Regions from separate parts of the Bacillus sp. EB106-04-04-XG123 genome, predicted to be linked through region 2. Evidence: predicted binding sites of a transcription regulator. Region 2 holds the regulator's gene; each other region holds the start of a gene.

Region 1 (5,324 bases), on a different contig from region 2:
CAATCCGCTCAAGGGTCTTAATTTCTGAATGCAGGTAATTTACCTTGATTCCGATTTCTTTTAAGTAATCAGTAAGATCCTCAGACATTTTCTTCGTCAATGTGGTCACGAGCACACGCTCATTTTTCTCAACTCGTGAATGAATTTCTCCAATTAAGTCATCAATTTGTCCTTCAATCGGACGGACTTCAATAATTGGATCAAGTAATCCTGTTGGACGGATAATTTGTTCCACAACCTCAGGCGTTTTCTCAAGCTCGTATGGACCAGGCGTTGCTGATACATGAACGATATGATTGATATGCTTTTCAAACTCATCAAAGGTGAGCGGTCTGTTATCAAGTGCTGATGGCAGGCGGAATCCGTGATCAACCAACACTTGCTTTCTCGCTTGGTCCCCGTTGTACATGGCACGGATTTGCGGAATCGTCACATGCGATTCATCGACAACAATCATAAAGTCATCTGGGAAATAATCAAGCAGTGTGTAAGGTGTTGAACCAGGAGGACGCAAGGTCAGATGTCTTGAATAATTCTCGATTCCTGAACAAAAACCCATCTCTCTCATCATCTCAAGGTCATATCTTGTCCGCTGCTCAAGGCGCTGCGCCTCAAGTAATTTTCCATTTTCGCGAAGCTTTTCGAGCTGTTCTTCTAGCTCTTGTTCAATATTGATAATGGCTTTTTCCATTTTTTCTTCTCTTGTGACGAAGTGAGATGCTGGGAAAATGGCCACATGATCACGATCACCAAGTATTTCTCCAGTCAACGCATCCACTTCACGAATACGTTCAATTTCATCACCGAAAAACTCCACTCTGATACAATGCTCATCTCGTGAAGCAGGAAAAATCTCAACGACGTCTCCTCTGACTCGGAAGGTTCCGCGCTGAAAATCTATATCATTACGAGAATACTGAATATCCACCAGCTTACGAAGGAGCTGATTGCGTTCAATCTCCATTTCAGTGCGCAAAGACAGTACAAGCTCTCTGTATTCCTCTGGCGAACCTAAGCCATAAATACAGGACACACTGGCAATGATGATGACATCCCTTCTCTCAAATAACGAGGACGTAGCCGAGTGTCTCAGCTTATCAATCTCATCATTGATGCTGGCATCTTTCTCAATAAATGTATCGGTCTGAGGTACATATGCCTCTGGCTGATAATAATCATAGTAACTCACAAAATATTCAACAGCATTATTCGGGAAAAATTCCTTGAATTCGCTGTATAACTGACCGGCAAGTGTCTTATTATGCGCAATGACAAGAGTCGGTTTGTTCACTTCTTTGATCAGGTTGGAGACAGTAAAGGTCTTTCCCGTACCTGTAGCACCTAACAGCGTTTGATGCTGTTTCCCCTGATGGATCCCCTCAACAAGCTTTTCAATCGCCTTTGGCTGATCTCCTTGGGGCTGATAGTTAGAAACTAATTCAAAGCGGTCACTCACATCAAAGCCTCCGTTTCGTTACGAAATCTATCTAATGAATATATTATCATAAAAGAACACAAAAATACGAACTAAAGTTCGGCTCTCACTTGATTTTTATTTCCAATACAGTCATACCCTCTCTCCCTTGGCAAATAACCCTCTTAAGAAAACCTTCCTTTCAGTATGGAACATTTTGGAGTGAGATATTCGATGAGCAGAAAAAGAAAGCTGTGCTTACTAGAAATCGTAAGCACAGCTCTTGTTTAAAACATGTCAGCTTTCAGCATTGAGATAACATCATTGATGTTTTTCAGCTTTTTCTCTCTTTTCGATTTCTTTTTTAGCCATAAACAAAGCCCCAGCTACTAAAGAAATAATATCTAATCCCACAATAAAGTAGGTTTCTGTATAGCCTTTCATATACGAAGCAAATAAAAGCGCTGCTGTTAACGCAATGCCTACGTAATGATTATAAGTAACCTTTGAAAATAAAATAACGAGCAGGAAAGGAAAAACTAGTGCAAATATGGCTTTTGTAATCACAAAAACCCTCCCTCTTCATGGTCTACTTCCTTGATTATAGTAAAGATTGGCATATTGAACAATTCACAGTTTTCAATTTTGCCTTTTTTCTTCATGTTCGGAGACTTTTGTTTTAGAAATAGCAGAAAATTAGTGAGATTGTCCCCTTTGTAAAGATAGGTCTTTCCGTCTTTGACAATAACATCCAATCAATTCTATGATTAAAATGATAGTGCGCACTATCATTTTGAAAAATAGAGAGACATACAAATCATTGGCTATTTGGATAAGGGGGCATTCCCATGTATTCAGTTTTATTTCATGCGGCTGAAGAATCCGCATCACTCGCAGGGGCAAAAGGCCTGAATTTAATCAAATTAAACAATCACGGCCTGCCAGTCCCAGATGGATTTATTATTAAAACCAACAGCTTTGAAAGCTTTCTTTCATATCACAATCTGCAGCCAGCAGAACAAAACCTTTCTCAAAAAATCAAAGAAGCATCGTTTCCTTCACAAATGGAAGCAGAGCTGATTTCGTCCTTTCAATCCTTGCGGAAGACTTATCCCTCAGTTGCAGTACGATCCTCTTCTGTTGCTGAAGATCTCGAAGGCGCCTCGTTTGCAGGACAGTACGAGACCTATTTAAATATCAAAACAAATGAAGAATTTTTACAGGCGGTCAAAGAATGCTGGTCTTCTTATTTTGCAGCGAGAGTCACAGAATATAAGGAAGAGATGAATGAAAACGAGGAAGATATGCCGCTTATGGCCGTTGTCGTTCAAGGATTGATCCATTCTGACGTCTCCGGTGTCATCTTTAGTGAGAACCCCATATCGGGGAAACCAAATGAAATGATGCTGACCGCAAGCTACGGATTGGGAGAAGCAATTGTCTCTGGTCTTGTGACACCAGACACGTTTATTGTAGATAAAGAGAACTTTTCGATTGAAAAAACACTTGGGGCGAAAGAGCTACAAATTGTTCCTTTCCAAGAGGGTGTCATCGAGGAACCAGTAGCGGAGGAAATGGCTGGCCAGTTTTGCCTAAACGATGATCAATTGATAGAAATCGCACAAATCACAAAACAAGTAGAAGAACTTTACGGACATGGAGTCGATATCGAATTTGGAATTGCAGATGGGTCGTTTTATTTACTTCAAGCGAGGCCGATTACTACAGCTCTCCCAAAAGCAGTAAATGAAACAGCGGGTGCTTCTTTTCAAATAAAGCCAGATGAGCTGCAGGATTTCTGGATTTCAATGGATGATCATATGCCTGGCCCAACGAGCCCTCTTTTCTCAAGCCTGATCATACCAGCCTTAAAAAGCGGGATGAAGAAAAATGGAGAAAAGTATCAAGTACCTGATATGAACATCAAAGATATTAAGCTTTACAGAGGCCACTTATACTCAGCACCGGCACTGCCAGAAGCGCAAGAGGGAGCTGCACCCGTTTTTGATGAACGTATATTTGAGCTATTTTCGCATTTAAGTGAACGGATGTATGAGATTCTAGAGAAAAATTTCTTTCCATTTTACGAAAAACTCGATCGCCAAATGAATGAACCTATGACCATTGAAAAAGCCATCATCGGCTTTGAAGAATTAAAGGATTTTTATATCCAAGCATATGATGATCATTTTGATATCGTCACACCGCAAGTCATACTATCATCCATCATTGAAGACATGCTTGTAACATATACCGGTGATCAAACACAAGTCGTCTTGCTGCACGAAATGATGATAGGCGTGATGAACAAATCTCTTGAAACAGACAAGCTGCTATCTGATATCGCAAAGGATGTCCTTCAAGATCCAGAACTTCATCAGGCTTTTATTCATCATGAAAAGAACCCGGACCTGTTATATGCACTCAATTACTCCGAAAAAGGGAAACATTTCATTTCGAAATTGGAGGATTTTCTCCAAGTTTACGGATGGCGATCTGTTAAAAGTCATGACCTTACGGATGAGACTTGGGTAGAAAACCCGGAGTTTATATTAGATATCATCAGAAATAACATCCAGTCCCAATGTGATTTTGATGAAGAATTTGCAAAAGCAGTGATTAAAAGACAAGAGACGTATAAACATTTTATGAGTCAAGTGAAGGATGAGTCGTTTAAAACAAAATTTGAGACGCTGTATCAATTTGCCCTTCAAGCAGCGAATATCCGAGATGACCACCACTTCTACATTGATGCAATGTTAGATGCAAAAGCCCGGGTATATCTATTAAAAATTGGTGAGCTTCTCGCAAAAAAAGGAGCCATTCCTCATCAAGAAGATCTTTGGTATCTCTACGATGAAGAGGTACAAAAAGCGCTCACAACGTCTATCTCATTCGATTCGGTTATCCAGCAAAGAAAAATGGAAATGAAAGAAAATGAAGCCATTCAACCACCAGCTTACACCGGCACTCCAACTGAAGCTGAATTGCAGCAAGTGGAAAGAATGCTTGGTTCATTAAGAGAAAATGAACACAACACACACGATGTGATCCATGGAATTGGCGCATCCAGCGGTATTGTTTCTGGAAGAGTAAAAGTCATTACATGTGCTGATGAATTCTCACAATTTCAAAAGGATGATATATTAGTTTGTAAAACGACTACACCTTTATGGACGAGCTTATTTAGAGATGCGAAAGCAGTCATCACCGATGCTGGAGGCATTTTATCTCATTCGGCTATTATTGCGAGAGAGTATATGATGCCAGCTGTCTTAGGTACTAGAATAGCAACTGAATCACTTCAATCCGGTGACCTTGTGACAGTAGATGGCAGCAATGGGCGCATTCAGATATTAAAGCAGCATTCGCGTTCATAAACTTATCATTATGATGATATTGGCGCTCATAGGTTTTATCGGTATACTTACTTTGTTGCAAACACATTCATAACCTGAGGTGAGTATGCTTGTTAAAATCTACAAATCAACGAATCATTCGCGCAACAATGGATTTATTAACTGAAAAGGGCTATCAAAAAACAACAACCAAAGAAATAGCAATAAAAGCGAATGTGAGTGAAGCAACTATTTTTCGCAACTTTAAAAACAAACGTGGCGTCATTGCTGCCATTATGAAAATGAAATCAACACCGACAAAAACCCTAGAAGCAGAATTTAAAGGCGATTTATACACCGATTTAAAGTTTCTCGGCACCTATTTCCTTGAAGATTTGACTTCAAAAAAAGAATTTATTTATATCAGCATGCGAGAACCAGCTATGTTTAAGGATTTAACCAGTCATGAAAAGATATATCCTCAAGAACTAAGAGAAATGCTGATACAATATTTCAAAAAGATGGGTGCCGAGCATCTTGTATTAAAAGGAAAAGAAGACATTTATGCAGAC
Region 2 (5,324 bases):
TTGGAGTAGAGACGACCATTTCAGGAATTAGACCAGAAATTGCTCAAACAGCAGTACAGCTCGGGCTTCCTTTTAATGAATTTCGCACGGCATCATCACTTGCTCACGCGCTGGACCGCATGACTGAATTTTCTCCAATATAAAAACCAGGCCGATGAGAGGCCTGGTTTTTTATTTAGATGACAGCGTCAATTTGTGTGACTTTCCAATCTTTTTGTACTTTTTCGTACGTAACAGTTCGTTTTACTTTGCGTCCATCAAGTGTTGGGACAGTAAATTCATATGTGCGGACTGTTTGTTTCTTAGAAACAAGTTTAGGTGTGGCTTTTTCCCAATTGAGCATGTTATCTCCGTCACCGACTGGAACAGCCATTTTGCCTTTATGAACAATAAACTGATAATCTTTTAAACCATGTTTGATGGCATCTTGAGTGAACACTTGAGATAGGTAGCTGTTTAATTTTTTCTTTGTATCAAATGTTTTAGAAAGATAGTTGTATGTCATATCTTTATAGGTAAATGATTTTAATTTGTAATTAGAATGTTCTTTAATTTTGTAGCCTGACATTGCACTCCAAAAGTGTTCTCTTGCATCAAGGGCAATATGTAACGCTTCTTTATTTGTCAAAGCGGCTGATTTCTTGGAAGCGGCCAATGTTGTAGTTTGTAATGAGATCATAAGCATAATAGCAGTTAATAAAACAAATAATTTTTTCAAGGCAATTGCCTCCTTTTCTCAATGAAAACTTCTTATGTTACAAATGTTACAATAATTACAGTGATATTACAAGTATTAAATCTAAATGTTTTTTATTTCTTTTGTTTCTAATTATATAACGTTTGAAGGAGACAAAAAGTTTTCATTTTTTTTATTTTTCTTCTTAATGATTATTTAACCGTTCTAAAGAAGAACGAAACGTCTTTTGGAAAAATTTCTATTTAGACGTTTAACACACTTTTTTATTTATGACATATACTGTCGTGATGAATGTCTAAAGAAAGTGGTGTTTATTATGTATCATCCGTATGAAGGTGTGTGGAATGGGTACTCATATGATAGGCAGATGCAAGGATTTCCATCTGTTGGTATTCCTCAAGGTGGAGGGTTTCCTGGGTTTCCGATCGGAGGAGGTACTTGGCCAGGGCAAGGTTCAGGCGGACAATCTGCACCGCCGGCACCGCCGCAGCATATCATTTCGCAGTATCAACAAGCACTCTCGCAGCCACAGAGTATGCAGTCGCTTATATCTGGGCACGGTGTTGGCGGAGGTCATCAAACTGTACAATTTGCAGCGGGATGTAATAGAAGATGGACAATTGTGTTTTTGAGAAACGGTCAAGTATTTTTAATGTTCGTTCTTTCCTCACAGCCTTTTGGCCGAACAACTGGTTTTATATGGCCGAACTTTACATTTGGTTCCTTCCCAAGTTCAAGTATTCTTGCCTATTCTTGTGCATAAGAAAAAGCCGGTTCTCATCAGCAGCTGATGAAATACCGGCTTTTTTTAATGAATATTTCGAAATACGCCAATCACTTTACCTAGTATACTCACATTCTGTAAAATAATCGGTTCCATTGATGGGTTCTCTGGCTGTAATCTAAAGTGTGTATCTTCTTTATAAAAGCGTTTGACTGTCGCTTCATCTTCCTCTGTCATGGCGACCACAATATCACCATTGTTAGCGGTGCTTTGCTGACGCACGATGACATAGTCCTTGTCCAAAATACCTGCATCAATCATACTTTCTCCCATAATTTCAAGCATAAACACTTGTTCATCTGGTGCTGCAAAAGTCTCTGGAAGGGGGAAGTATTCTTCTACATTTTCAACAGCAGTGATAGGAAGGCCGGCCGTTACTTTTCCGATGACTGGAACGTTCATTACAGCACTCTTTGGAATATTCATTTCCTCTTCATCTAGTACTTCGATCGCTCTAGGTTTTGTCGGGTCTCTTCTAATTAAGCCCTTTGTTTCTAGTCTAGCTAAATGTCCATGGACCGTTGAACTGGATGCTAGACCGACAGCTTCTCCAATTTCACGGACGGATGGGGGATAACCCTTGCTTTTTACTTCATCTTTGATGAATTTCAGGATATCGAGTTGTCTTTTTGATAGCTTCGTCATCTTTTGCACCTCAAAACGTCAATTTTAAAGAAATTATAGCATGTTTTTCCTAACAGTACAAACATAGGTTCGAAAAAAACGTTTGACAGAAACGTTTGTTCGTATTTATAATGAGTGACAGAAAGAGCGAACACATATTCTATTAGGAGAGATGACATTATGAGGTTAAAAGAATCTATTATTTTTATTGGGGTATTCTCATTCATCGTTGGCATATTTCTCTCACTTATTGCAGTCACAAGCCATAATGATACAAATCAGTATGTTAAAATAGAGGTTCAATCAGGTGATACTCTTTGGGGGTTAGCTGATCAAGTAAACGACAGCAAATCAATCGACAAAAATGCATTTATTGATTGGGTTACCGAACACAATGATCTTGCTTCAACTGAAATCCAGCCTGGCGACATTCTTGTTATACCCGTCAAAAAAGAGCATCCAGTCGTATATCAGCTTGCAACAGTACAGTAGAAAGGTCGATTTTAGACATGAACGCAATCATTTATGCGAGAGTAAGCACTGTCAAAGAAGAGCAGGAAACCTCGTTGAAAAGACAAGAAGAAGAACTGCTGGCGTTAGCTGCCATGCACAAGATGAATGTGGTCAAAGTCATCAAAGAAAAAGCAAGTGGATATGATTTAGATCGTGATGGTGTGTTTGAAATGCTTGCTGCACTGAAGGAAGAGTCAATCGATGCCGTTTTGATCCAGGATGAAACTCGTCTTGGAAGAGGACAAGCAAAAATTGCACTTCTTCATTGTTTATTTAAAGAGAACGTAAAGGTATACAGCGTGTTTCATAGAGGAGAGCTTGAGCTTTCAGAAGCAGATGAAATGGTCATTGAGATTGTAGGAGTCGTCGAAGAATACCAACGGAAAATTCATAACCTGAAAATCAAGCGGGGAATGAAAAGGGCAGTTGAGCGCGGATATCAGCCTGAACTGAATTTAAGGCAGCAGGACCATGCACCTGGCCGTGAGCGTATTGAAGTGCCGATTTCAGAAATTGTTCGATTAAGAAAAAACAATATGACATTCGCCGAAATTGCCGCAACTCTTCAGGCATTAGGTTTTGACATTTCAAAAGCAACGGTGCATAGAAGGTATCAAGAATATGAAAAAGACCTTACCACCTAAAGCGTGATTTGTTGTCAAAATGATTGATATTTAGTAGTATGTAGAGAAAATGCTTTAAAGGAGTTTGTCATGATTTCTAAAGAACAGCTTGCAAGAATAAATGAGCTTTCAAAAAAGTCGAAAGAGACCGGTTTATCAGACGCTGAAAAAACAGAACAAAAGCAGTTGAGAGAAGAGTATTTGAAAGCTTTTCGTTCTTCTATGAAAAATACACTTAAAACTGTCAAGATCGTTGATCCTGAAGGAAACGATGTCACACCAGAAAAATTAAAAAGAGAAAAAGATCAGAACCTTCATTAAGGCTGTGATTTCTTGAATTTTGAAAAGATGGGAAGATTATTCTCGTCTTTTTTCATATTTGCATAACTTTTTAGGTGATCGATAAACTAAATGTGACAAAATCCTTCTTTTTCAGCGTGAAATAGTTGTGAAAAAAGGACAGTAGATTTATGATAATGGTGTACACAAGATACGGAAGGGGATTTATATGGAAACGATTGAATTGAAATCTATTGCAACAATACGTACTCTCTCCATAGACGCAATTGAAAAAGCGAATTCCGGTCACCCAGGAATGCCGATGGGTGCTGCACCAATGGCGTACGCTTTATGGACGAATCACTTAAACGTAAGTCCGCAAAATCCAAAATGGTTTAACAGAGACCGCTTTGTTTTATCTGCGGGACATGGTTCTATGCTTCTATACAGCATGCTTCATTTAAGCGGATACAATCTGAGCATCGATGATCTAAAACAATTCCGCCAATGGGGAAGCAAAACACCTGGACATCCTGAATTTGGACACACAGAAGGCGTAGATGCCACAACAGGTCCTTTAGGCCAGGGAATTGCTATGGCAGTAGGGATGGCACTTGCAGAAAGACATCTTGCGGAAACGTATAACAAAGACAACTTTCAGGTTGTAGATCACTATACATACAGCATTTGCGGAGATGGAGACTTAATGGAGGGGATTTCCTCAGAAGCTGCTTCACTTGCTGGTCATTTAGGCTTAGGCCGTTTAATCGTTCTTTACGATTCAAATGACATTTCTTTAGATGGCGACTTAGATCGCTCATTCTCTGAAAATGTGAAGAATCGTTTTGAAGCGATGAACTGGGAAGTTCTTTACGTGAAAGACGGCAACAACATCGAAGAAGTAACAGCTGCTATTGAAAAGGCGAAACAAAGCACAGACAGACCTACTTTAATCGAAGTGAAAACAACAATCGGTTTCGGTTCGCCAAACCGTGCGGGAACGTCTGGTGTGCATGGTGCACCTCTTGGCAGCGAGGAAGCTAAGCTGACGAAGGATGCTTACTCTTGGACGTTTGAAGAAGATTTCCATGTACCTTCTGAAGTGTACGATCATTTCAAAGAAGCTGTCAAAGACGCTGGTCAGAAAAAAGAAGCAGCTTGGAATGAGCTGTTTGCGCAATACGAAAAAGAATATCCAGAGCTGGCAGCACAGCTGAAGCTTGCGATTGAAGGAAAGCTTCCTGAAAATTGGGACCAAGAGGTTCCTGTTTATGAAGCAGGTTCAAGCCTTGCCTCCCGCGCTTCTTCAGGCGAAGTGTTAAATGGCATTGCAAAGCAAGTACCTTTCTTTATTGGCGGGTCTGCTGACCTTGCTGGATCAAACAAAACAACGATTAAAAACACGGATGATTTCGGAAAAAATAATTATGCCGGCAAAAACATTTGGTTCGGTGTGAGAGAATTTGCAATGGGTGCGGCGCTCAACGGTATGGCGCTTCACGGCGGTCTTCGTGTATTCGGCGGAACGTTCTTTGTTTTCTCAGATTACTTAAGACCAGCGATTCGTCTTGCTGCCTTAATGGGACTTCCAGTCACATACGTCTTTACTCATGATAGTATCGCTGTTGGTGAAGATGGTCCAACACATGAACCAGTTGAACAGCTTGCTTCACTGCGTGCGATGCCTAACCTTTCCGTTATTCGCCCAGCAGATGGAAATGAAACAGCTGCAGCGTGGAAACTAGCTGTATCTTCAACGGATAAACCGACTGCACTAGTTCTTACTCGTCAAAACCTTCCAACG
Region 3 (5,324 bases), on a different contig from region 2:
CAAATAAATGAAGGCAGCGACAAGAAATGGAAACGTTGTTTTCGATGATCCGAGATATAAGCCAAGCAGCGGGCCGAAGATTACACCAATATTAATGGCCGTATACCGTAAATTAAAAACAAATAACCGAATACTTGATGGGGTGACATCAGATAAGAGTGCCTTAGACGTCGGTTCAAACAGTGCCCGGCACAGTCCATTTAAAGCGTTCATGAGGAAGAAGACCCAAATGGCATCTGCAAACGCAAAGCCAACAAAGACAAATGACCAGCCAAAGATGGATAGAAGCATGACTTTTTTTCTGCCGATTCGGTCAGAAACATAGCCGCCGTAAAAACTCGCAACGATCCCAATAAGGGAGCTGACGGCAATGATTAACCCAGCTGAAGAAGCTGAAGCCCCTTTGACTTGTGTCAAATAAACGGCCAAAAAAGGAATGCTCATGGACGTCGCCATTCGGCCGAATATGGTGCCGATGATGATCGTCCAACTAAGTGGATGTAAAGTACGTAAATTATTTTTCATGCTGTTTCTCCCCTGAGTGTTAAGATGTTCCAATCATACATGAAAAATTGTGCAAATTAAATACACAATTTGATGGAGGGGACATCCGCCATATGACAGAGGAGCTCCGAATAGCCCGCAAATTTTTGGAGAGCATGTTTTTTCTGCCGATGCTTCTATGTCTTTTAGATCTGCTGATTCGTACGATCACTTAAAGACCATTTAATTAAGATCAATCGCGGCAATTTGCTGCAAGGACAGGTGGAGAACATCTTCATCATTGACGATTTTGATGCGCTGCGTTTCATAATGAATGGCTTTCACCCAGCCCCAAAACTGCTGTTTCATACCTGCTGCAGCATATGTCACGCAAATCGCTTGGTCCTCTGTAATCGACTGTGTGATCAAAAAATTCATTTCCTCTAGCTGATCAGTGCTCAGCGGAGGAGGCGTGTATTCTTTTTTCTTCCGTTTTTGAGCAAGCAGCTGTTCACGGTGCTCTGGGAGCATCATTCGGCTTGATTCCCACATGATGTTGTATCCAGGTGTTAATTTATTGGGATTCATGGCTGTTCGCCTCCGTTATTTGTAATGTCCACCAATTTTTTCGGCGCGGTGATACGCCTGCCCTGCGCTTGTTAGTGACGAAGCGTGCAAGAGCGCAGCAGGTCCATACTTCATATGGATGGCATCAAATACTTTGCTGAGTCTGTCTTTTTTTAAATGGTGATCAAATAAACTCAGCTGATATTGGCTGTCAGGCTGCAGCTGTGAGAGAGTAATGCCTACACTGCGAATGGGCTGGCCGTCCCAGTGCTGCTGACATAGCTGAATGGCTGCGTCTGCAATATCTGTCCCGTACTGTGTGGGTGAATGGAGCTTGATTTGTCTATGAAATCCAGTCGGATGAGAAAAATCAGCGCCTCTTACGCCAACAGACACCGTTTGCCCAACATAATGCTTAAAGCGCGCACGTCTTGCCACTTCTTCACTCAATTCAAGAAGGGCGACTTTGATATCCTCAAAGGACACATAATCATGGGGAAGGGTCATATGATGCCCAACCGCTTTTTGCTGATCATGTGTGTGAAGAGTGACCGGGGAAGGGTCGTGGCCTAAAGCAGTTCGCTGAAGAAGCTCCCCGTTGATTCCCCAGCGCTTTTTTAGCCGGTCTAACGGATAAGTAGCAAGCGTCCCAATGGTACTGATGCCCATTCGTTTTAAATGGTGCTCCATTCGTTTGCCGACGCCAAATAGTTTTCCAACCGGAAGCGGCCATAAATCTGCCGCCACCTGGTCTGCACGAAGCTCATAGATACCAGATGTGTTTTTTTTAGCAAAATGGTCACAGGCCATTTTAGCGAGCACTTTATTAGGACCAATGCCAACACGTGCGTAAATGCCCGTCTGGTTCATAATAGTCGTTTGTATATTTTGGGCGATCTCGCGGGGTGAACCGAGTAGTGTCACACTCCCCGTAATATCGAGAAACTGTTCATCAATTGAATAGGGTTCGACAAGATCTGTGTATTGTTCAAGCAGTTCTGTCATCATGACAGAAACATCAAGGTAGCGCTGCATACGTGGACGTACGACGACGGCTTCAGGGCATTTCTCCTGTGCTTCCCATAATCTTGATGCATTTTGTACGCCCCGTTTTTTAGCGAGCGGGCAGGCCGCAAGTACGACTCCGCTCCGCCGCTCAGGATCTCCTGAGACGATGAGCGGCACATCCTTCAAATGGGGAGCCTCCACTTTTTCGACCGACGCATAAAATGACTGCATATCCACAAGCAGAATGGCTCGTTCATTCATCACTTTCACCTCTTAGAACGTATGTTCTGTATATATTTTAACCGCCAGAAGGTGAAATTGATACTGGTAAATCATTCAAAGAGAAGAGTGTAAATCCATACAAAAAAGACGAAGTGTCTCCACTTCGTCTCATCTTTGTAAAATGAGCCATTTTAAGCATGTGCCAAGTTATTGGATGTTTGGAGCGGCTCAGAACGCAAACGATAGGCCGTTAGCTTTTTCTTAGGCTTATGAGTAAACTGCCGCACCACATCCACGTGGTCATCGTAATGATACAGATAAAGGGTCACATCATGCTTGCCAAGCTTTGTTTGCATGGTAAGCGGCGCCGGTCCTTCCTGTGGGTGAAGAAAACGCTCTTCGTCACCAGGGTAAATATAATAGCGTTCAATAAAGATCGCATCATTAAAATGTTGAATAATTTCAGATGTTTGCTGATCATCGAGTGGACGTCCTTGAAACGTCATCGTTGTTTGATCACTTGTTACTTTTGCATGCACTGCATAACGACTAAAAAGGCGTTCAACAACACCGGAAGGCAGCGAAGTGACAAGCAGCTTTAAAAGACTAAACACAACAAGTGAAGTAACAATCCAAACCAATATCATCATCTCCAATAAACTTTTGTTACATTTCTTATATGAACAATTTTAACATAACAAAAGAATGGATCTTTCGCATAAAAAGTGAACTTTTTGAAATAAGTGTGAAGATTTAAAAGGAGATGACCGCGAAAAGACGAAGAACCAACAAAGCTGAAGGAAAAAAGGCTGATACATCACCTTTACAAACAATTGATCAGACAGGTAGACTATTGAAACAGTTGATTTTTTGTGAAACGGTACAGCTAAAAATGAAAAGGGGCGAGGCCATCATGATACGTCAAGTGAAGCCGTCAGATTTTTATGCGGTCACATCCGTCATTCAAAGCTGGTGGGGAGGCAGAGATTTGCGCGCAAAATTGCCAAAGCTATTTTTCGAACATTTTCAGCAAACAAGTTTTGTCGTTGTTGAAAAAGGTGAACTGATCGGTTTTTTAGTCGGTTTTTTATCGCAATCGCATTCAGATGAAGCGTATATTCACTTTGTGGGGGTACATCCAGACCACCGAAAATTGAAGATTGGCAAAATTCTCTATCAAGCGTTTTATGAAGCGGCTGAAAAGGAAGGAAGAACAACGATTAAGGCCATCACAGCTCCTGTCAATAAAGTCTCGATTGCTTACCATACAAAGCTCGGTTTTCAGATAGAAAAGGGAGATAAAACGGTCGATGGCATTTCAGTTTTTTCAGATTACGACGGCATTCATGAAGACAGGGTGCTATTTGTGAAAAAGCTGGAGGCGAAAGCATGATCATTAGACTGAATCAAAAAAATAAAGAACAAGCAAAAGAGCTGTTACATATCCAATTGGCCGCATATCAGCGGGAGGCAGAACAAATAGGCTATCAAGATTTACCGCCCTTAAAAGAAACGGTTAAAGACATAATAGAAACAAATGAGATTTTCATAGGATTTGAAAAAGAGGGGCATTTGTTAGGGATCGCTTCATATGAACTGCATGACGATCGGATCATCCTCAGCCGGTTAGCTGTGCACCCACATCATGTCAATCAAGGAATCGGGACAGCGCTCCTGCAATCCATCATCCAGCATCAAAAAACAATTGAGCTCACAACAGCTGAAGCGAATATACCAGCAATCAAGCTTTATGAAAAACTAGGGTTTAAACAGAAGGATCGTTTGCAGGTGGAAAACAATCTGATGTTAACAAAGATGGAACGTTTGATGCTTCGAAAAGTGGAAGTGATTGAATACCAACCGAGCTGGCCAAAACAATTTCAAGATGAGCATGATAAGCTGAAAAAGATAGTTGGCGACAACTGGGTATATGGCCACCATATTGGCAGTACGTCAGTCATAGGAATGGCTGCTAAGCCAATTATTGATATCTTGCTAGAGGTGAAGCATATCAGTCGCTTAGATGAATGTAACCACCTGTTTCGTCAGCTTGGATATGAACCTCTCGGAGAAAATGGACTCAAGGGAAGACGTTTTTTTAGAAAAGGCGGCTTGAATCGAACACATCACGTTCACGCCTATGAAGCTGGACATGATGATGTAAAAAGGCATTTGGTGTTCCGAGATTATTTAAAAGCTGCACCTGATCGTGCCAAAGCCTATGCCGATAAAAAGCGTCAATTGGCAAAAACATATCCTGAAGATATGGCAAGTTATATGAAAGGAAAAGATGGGCTCATTAAAGAAATTGAACAAGAAGCGTACAATTGGTCAGAGCAGTTAAAGAAAAACGATCAGACATAAGAGCTGGCAGGACGTGAACATGTTTAATTAATGACTGATATGTTACAATGTAACAATCAACGAAAAAAGGATGTTCGGCATGTATATTCATATAACAGAACCAGCAGCAGAGTTCCTTACAAAACAACAAGCAGCGCATGAAACAAAAGAACTGCTCCTTCGATATGATTCAGATGGGTGCGGCTGTGCGGTAAGCGGTGTCCCAATGATTTGGCTCACAGGTGAAAGAACAGGCGAATGGGAAGAGCTCAAGCATAATCAGCTCTTTAAGCTGTACATACACACAGCACAAAAGGTCTTTTTTGACGAGGAAATGACGATTGATTTTAATGAAAAAGCCAACACACTCATGTTGAAAAGTCCTCAACAAATACTCAGCCCGAGAATGGGTATACTTGTAAAGTAAGGTGGAAATGTAGTGGATCAAAAGCTAAAAGTGATACAAAATACGGCACAAAATAAAACATGGGTGTCGTTTTTAAATAACAATCATCCCTATAGCCTTTTGCACTGGTCAATAGGTGGAATGGATTCGGTGAAAAAGGACGTTTGGCTTCTTCAAGATGAAGTCACATTTGAAACGGAAGAATTTCCAACGCTCGAATTAGCTGTCAATTGGATCAAAGAGAATATGGACCAAGTAACAGATGTATTATAAAAGCCCTTTTTCGAAAGGGTTT

Evidence for each region. Region 2 encodes LexA, which represses DNA repair genes until DNA is damaged. Its sites were predicted from a motif close to CGAACATATGTTCG; they were not measured.
Region 1: uvrB (excinuclease ABC subunit UvrB) is a predicted target of LexA. The motif match lies at 1,524-1,537, and genes of this name have one in related genera.
Region 3: AC3WTB_RS11885 (DNA polymerase IV) is a predicted target of LexA. The motif match lies at 2,334-2,347, and genes of this name have one in related genera.

Annotation. Positions count from the first base shown of each region.
Region 1 is NZ_JBYTDZ010000002.1:374,090-379,413, forward strand. Features, by position in the region: gene uvrB (excinuclease ABC subunit UvrB) at 1-1,456, opposite strand, end outside; gene AC3WTB_RS07370 (CsbA family protein) at 1,736-1,981, opposite strand; gene AC3WTB_RS07375 (PEP/pyruvate-binding domain-containing protein) at 2,263-4,794, shown strand; gene AC3WTB_RS07380 (TetR/AcrR family transcriptional regulator) at 4,884-5,324, shown strand, end outside.
Region 2 is NZ_JBYTDZ010000001.1:105,357-110,680, reverse strand. Features, by position in the region: gene AC3WTB_RS00590 (STAS domain-containing protein) at 1-143, shown strand, start outside; gene AC3WTB_RS00585 (DL-endopeptidase inhibitor IseA) at 176-718, opposite strand; gene AC3WTB_RS00580 (hypothetical protein) at 1,014-1,460, shown strand; gene lexA (transcriptional repressor LexA) at 1,506-2,126, opposite strand; gene yneA (cell division suppressor protein YneA) at 2,286-2,597, shown strand; gene AC3WTB_RS00565 (YneB family resolvase-like protein) at 2,615-3,262, shown strand; gene AC3WTB_RS00560 (DUF896 domain-containing protein) at 3,332-3,562, shown strand; gene tkt (transketolase) at 3,750-5,324, shown strand, end outside.
Region 3 is NZ_JBYTDZ010000003.1:267,480-272,803, reverse strand. Features, by position in the region: gene AC3WTB_RS11895 (MDR family MFS transporter) at 1-525, opposite strand, end outside; gene AC3WTB_RS11890 (YolD-like family protein) at 727-1,071, opposite strand; gene AC3WTB_RS11885 (DNA polymerase IV) at 1,087-2,319, opposite strand; gene AC3WTB_RS11880 (YfmQ family protein) at 2,472-2,921, opposite strand; gene AC3WTB_RS11875 (GNAT family N-acetyltransferase) at 3,194-3,673, shown strand; gene AC3WTB_RS11870 (GNAT family N-acetyltransferase) at 3,670-4,644, shown strand; gene AC3WTB_RS11865 (iron-sulfur cluster biosynthesis family protein) at 4,724-5,050, shown strand; gene AC3WTB_RS11860 (YqkC family protein) at 5,063-5,302, shown strand.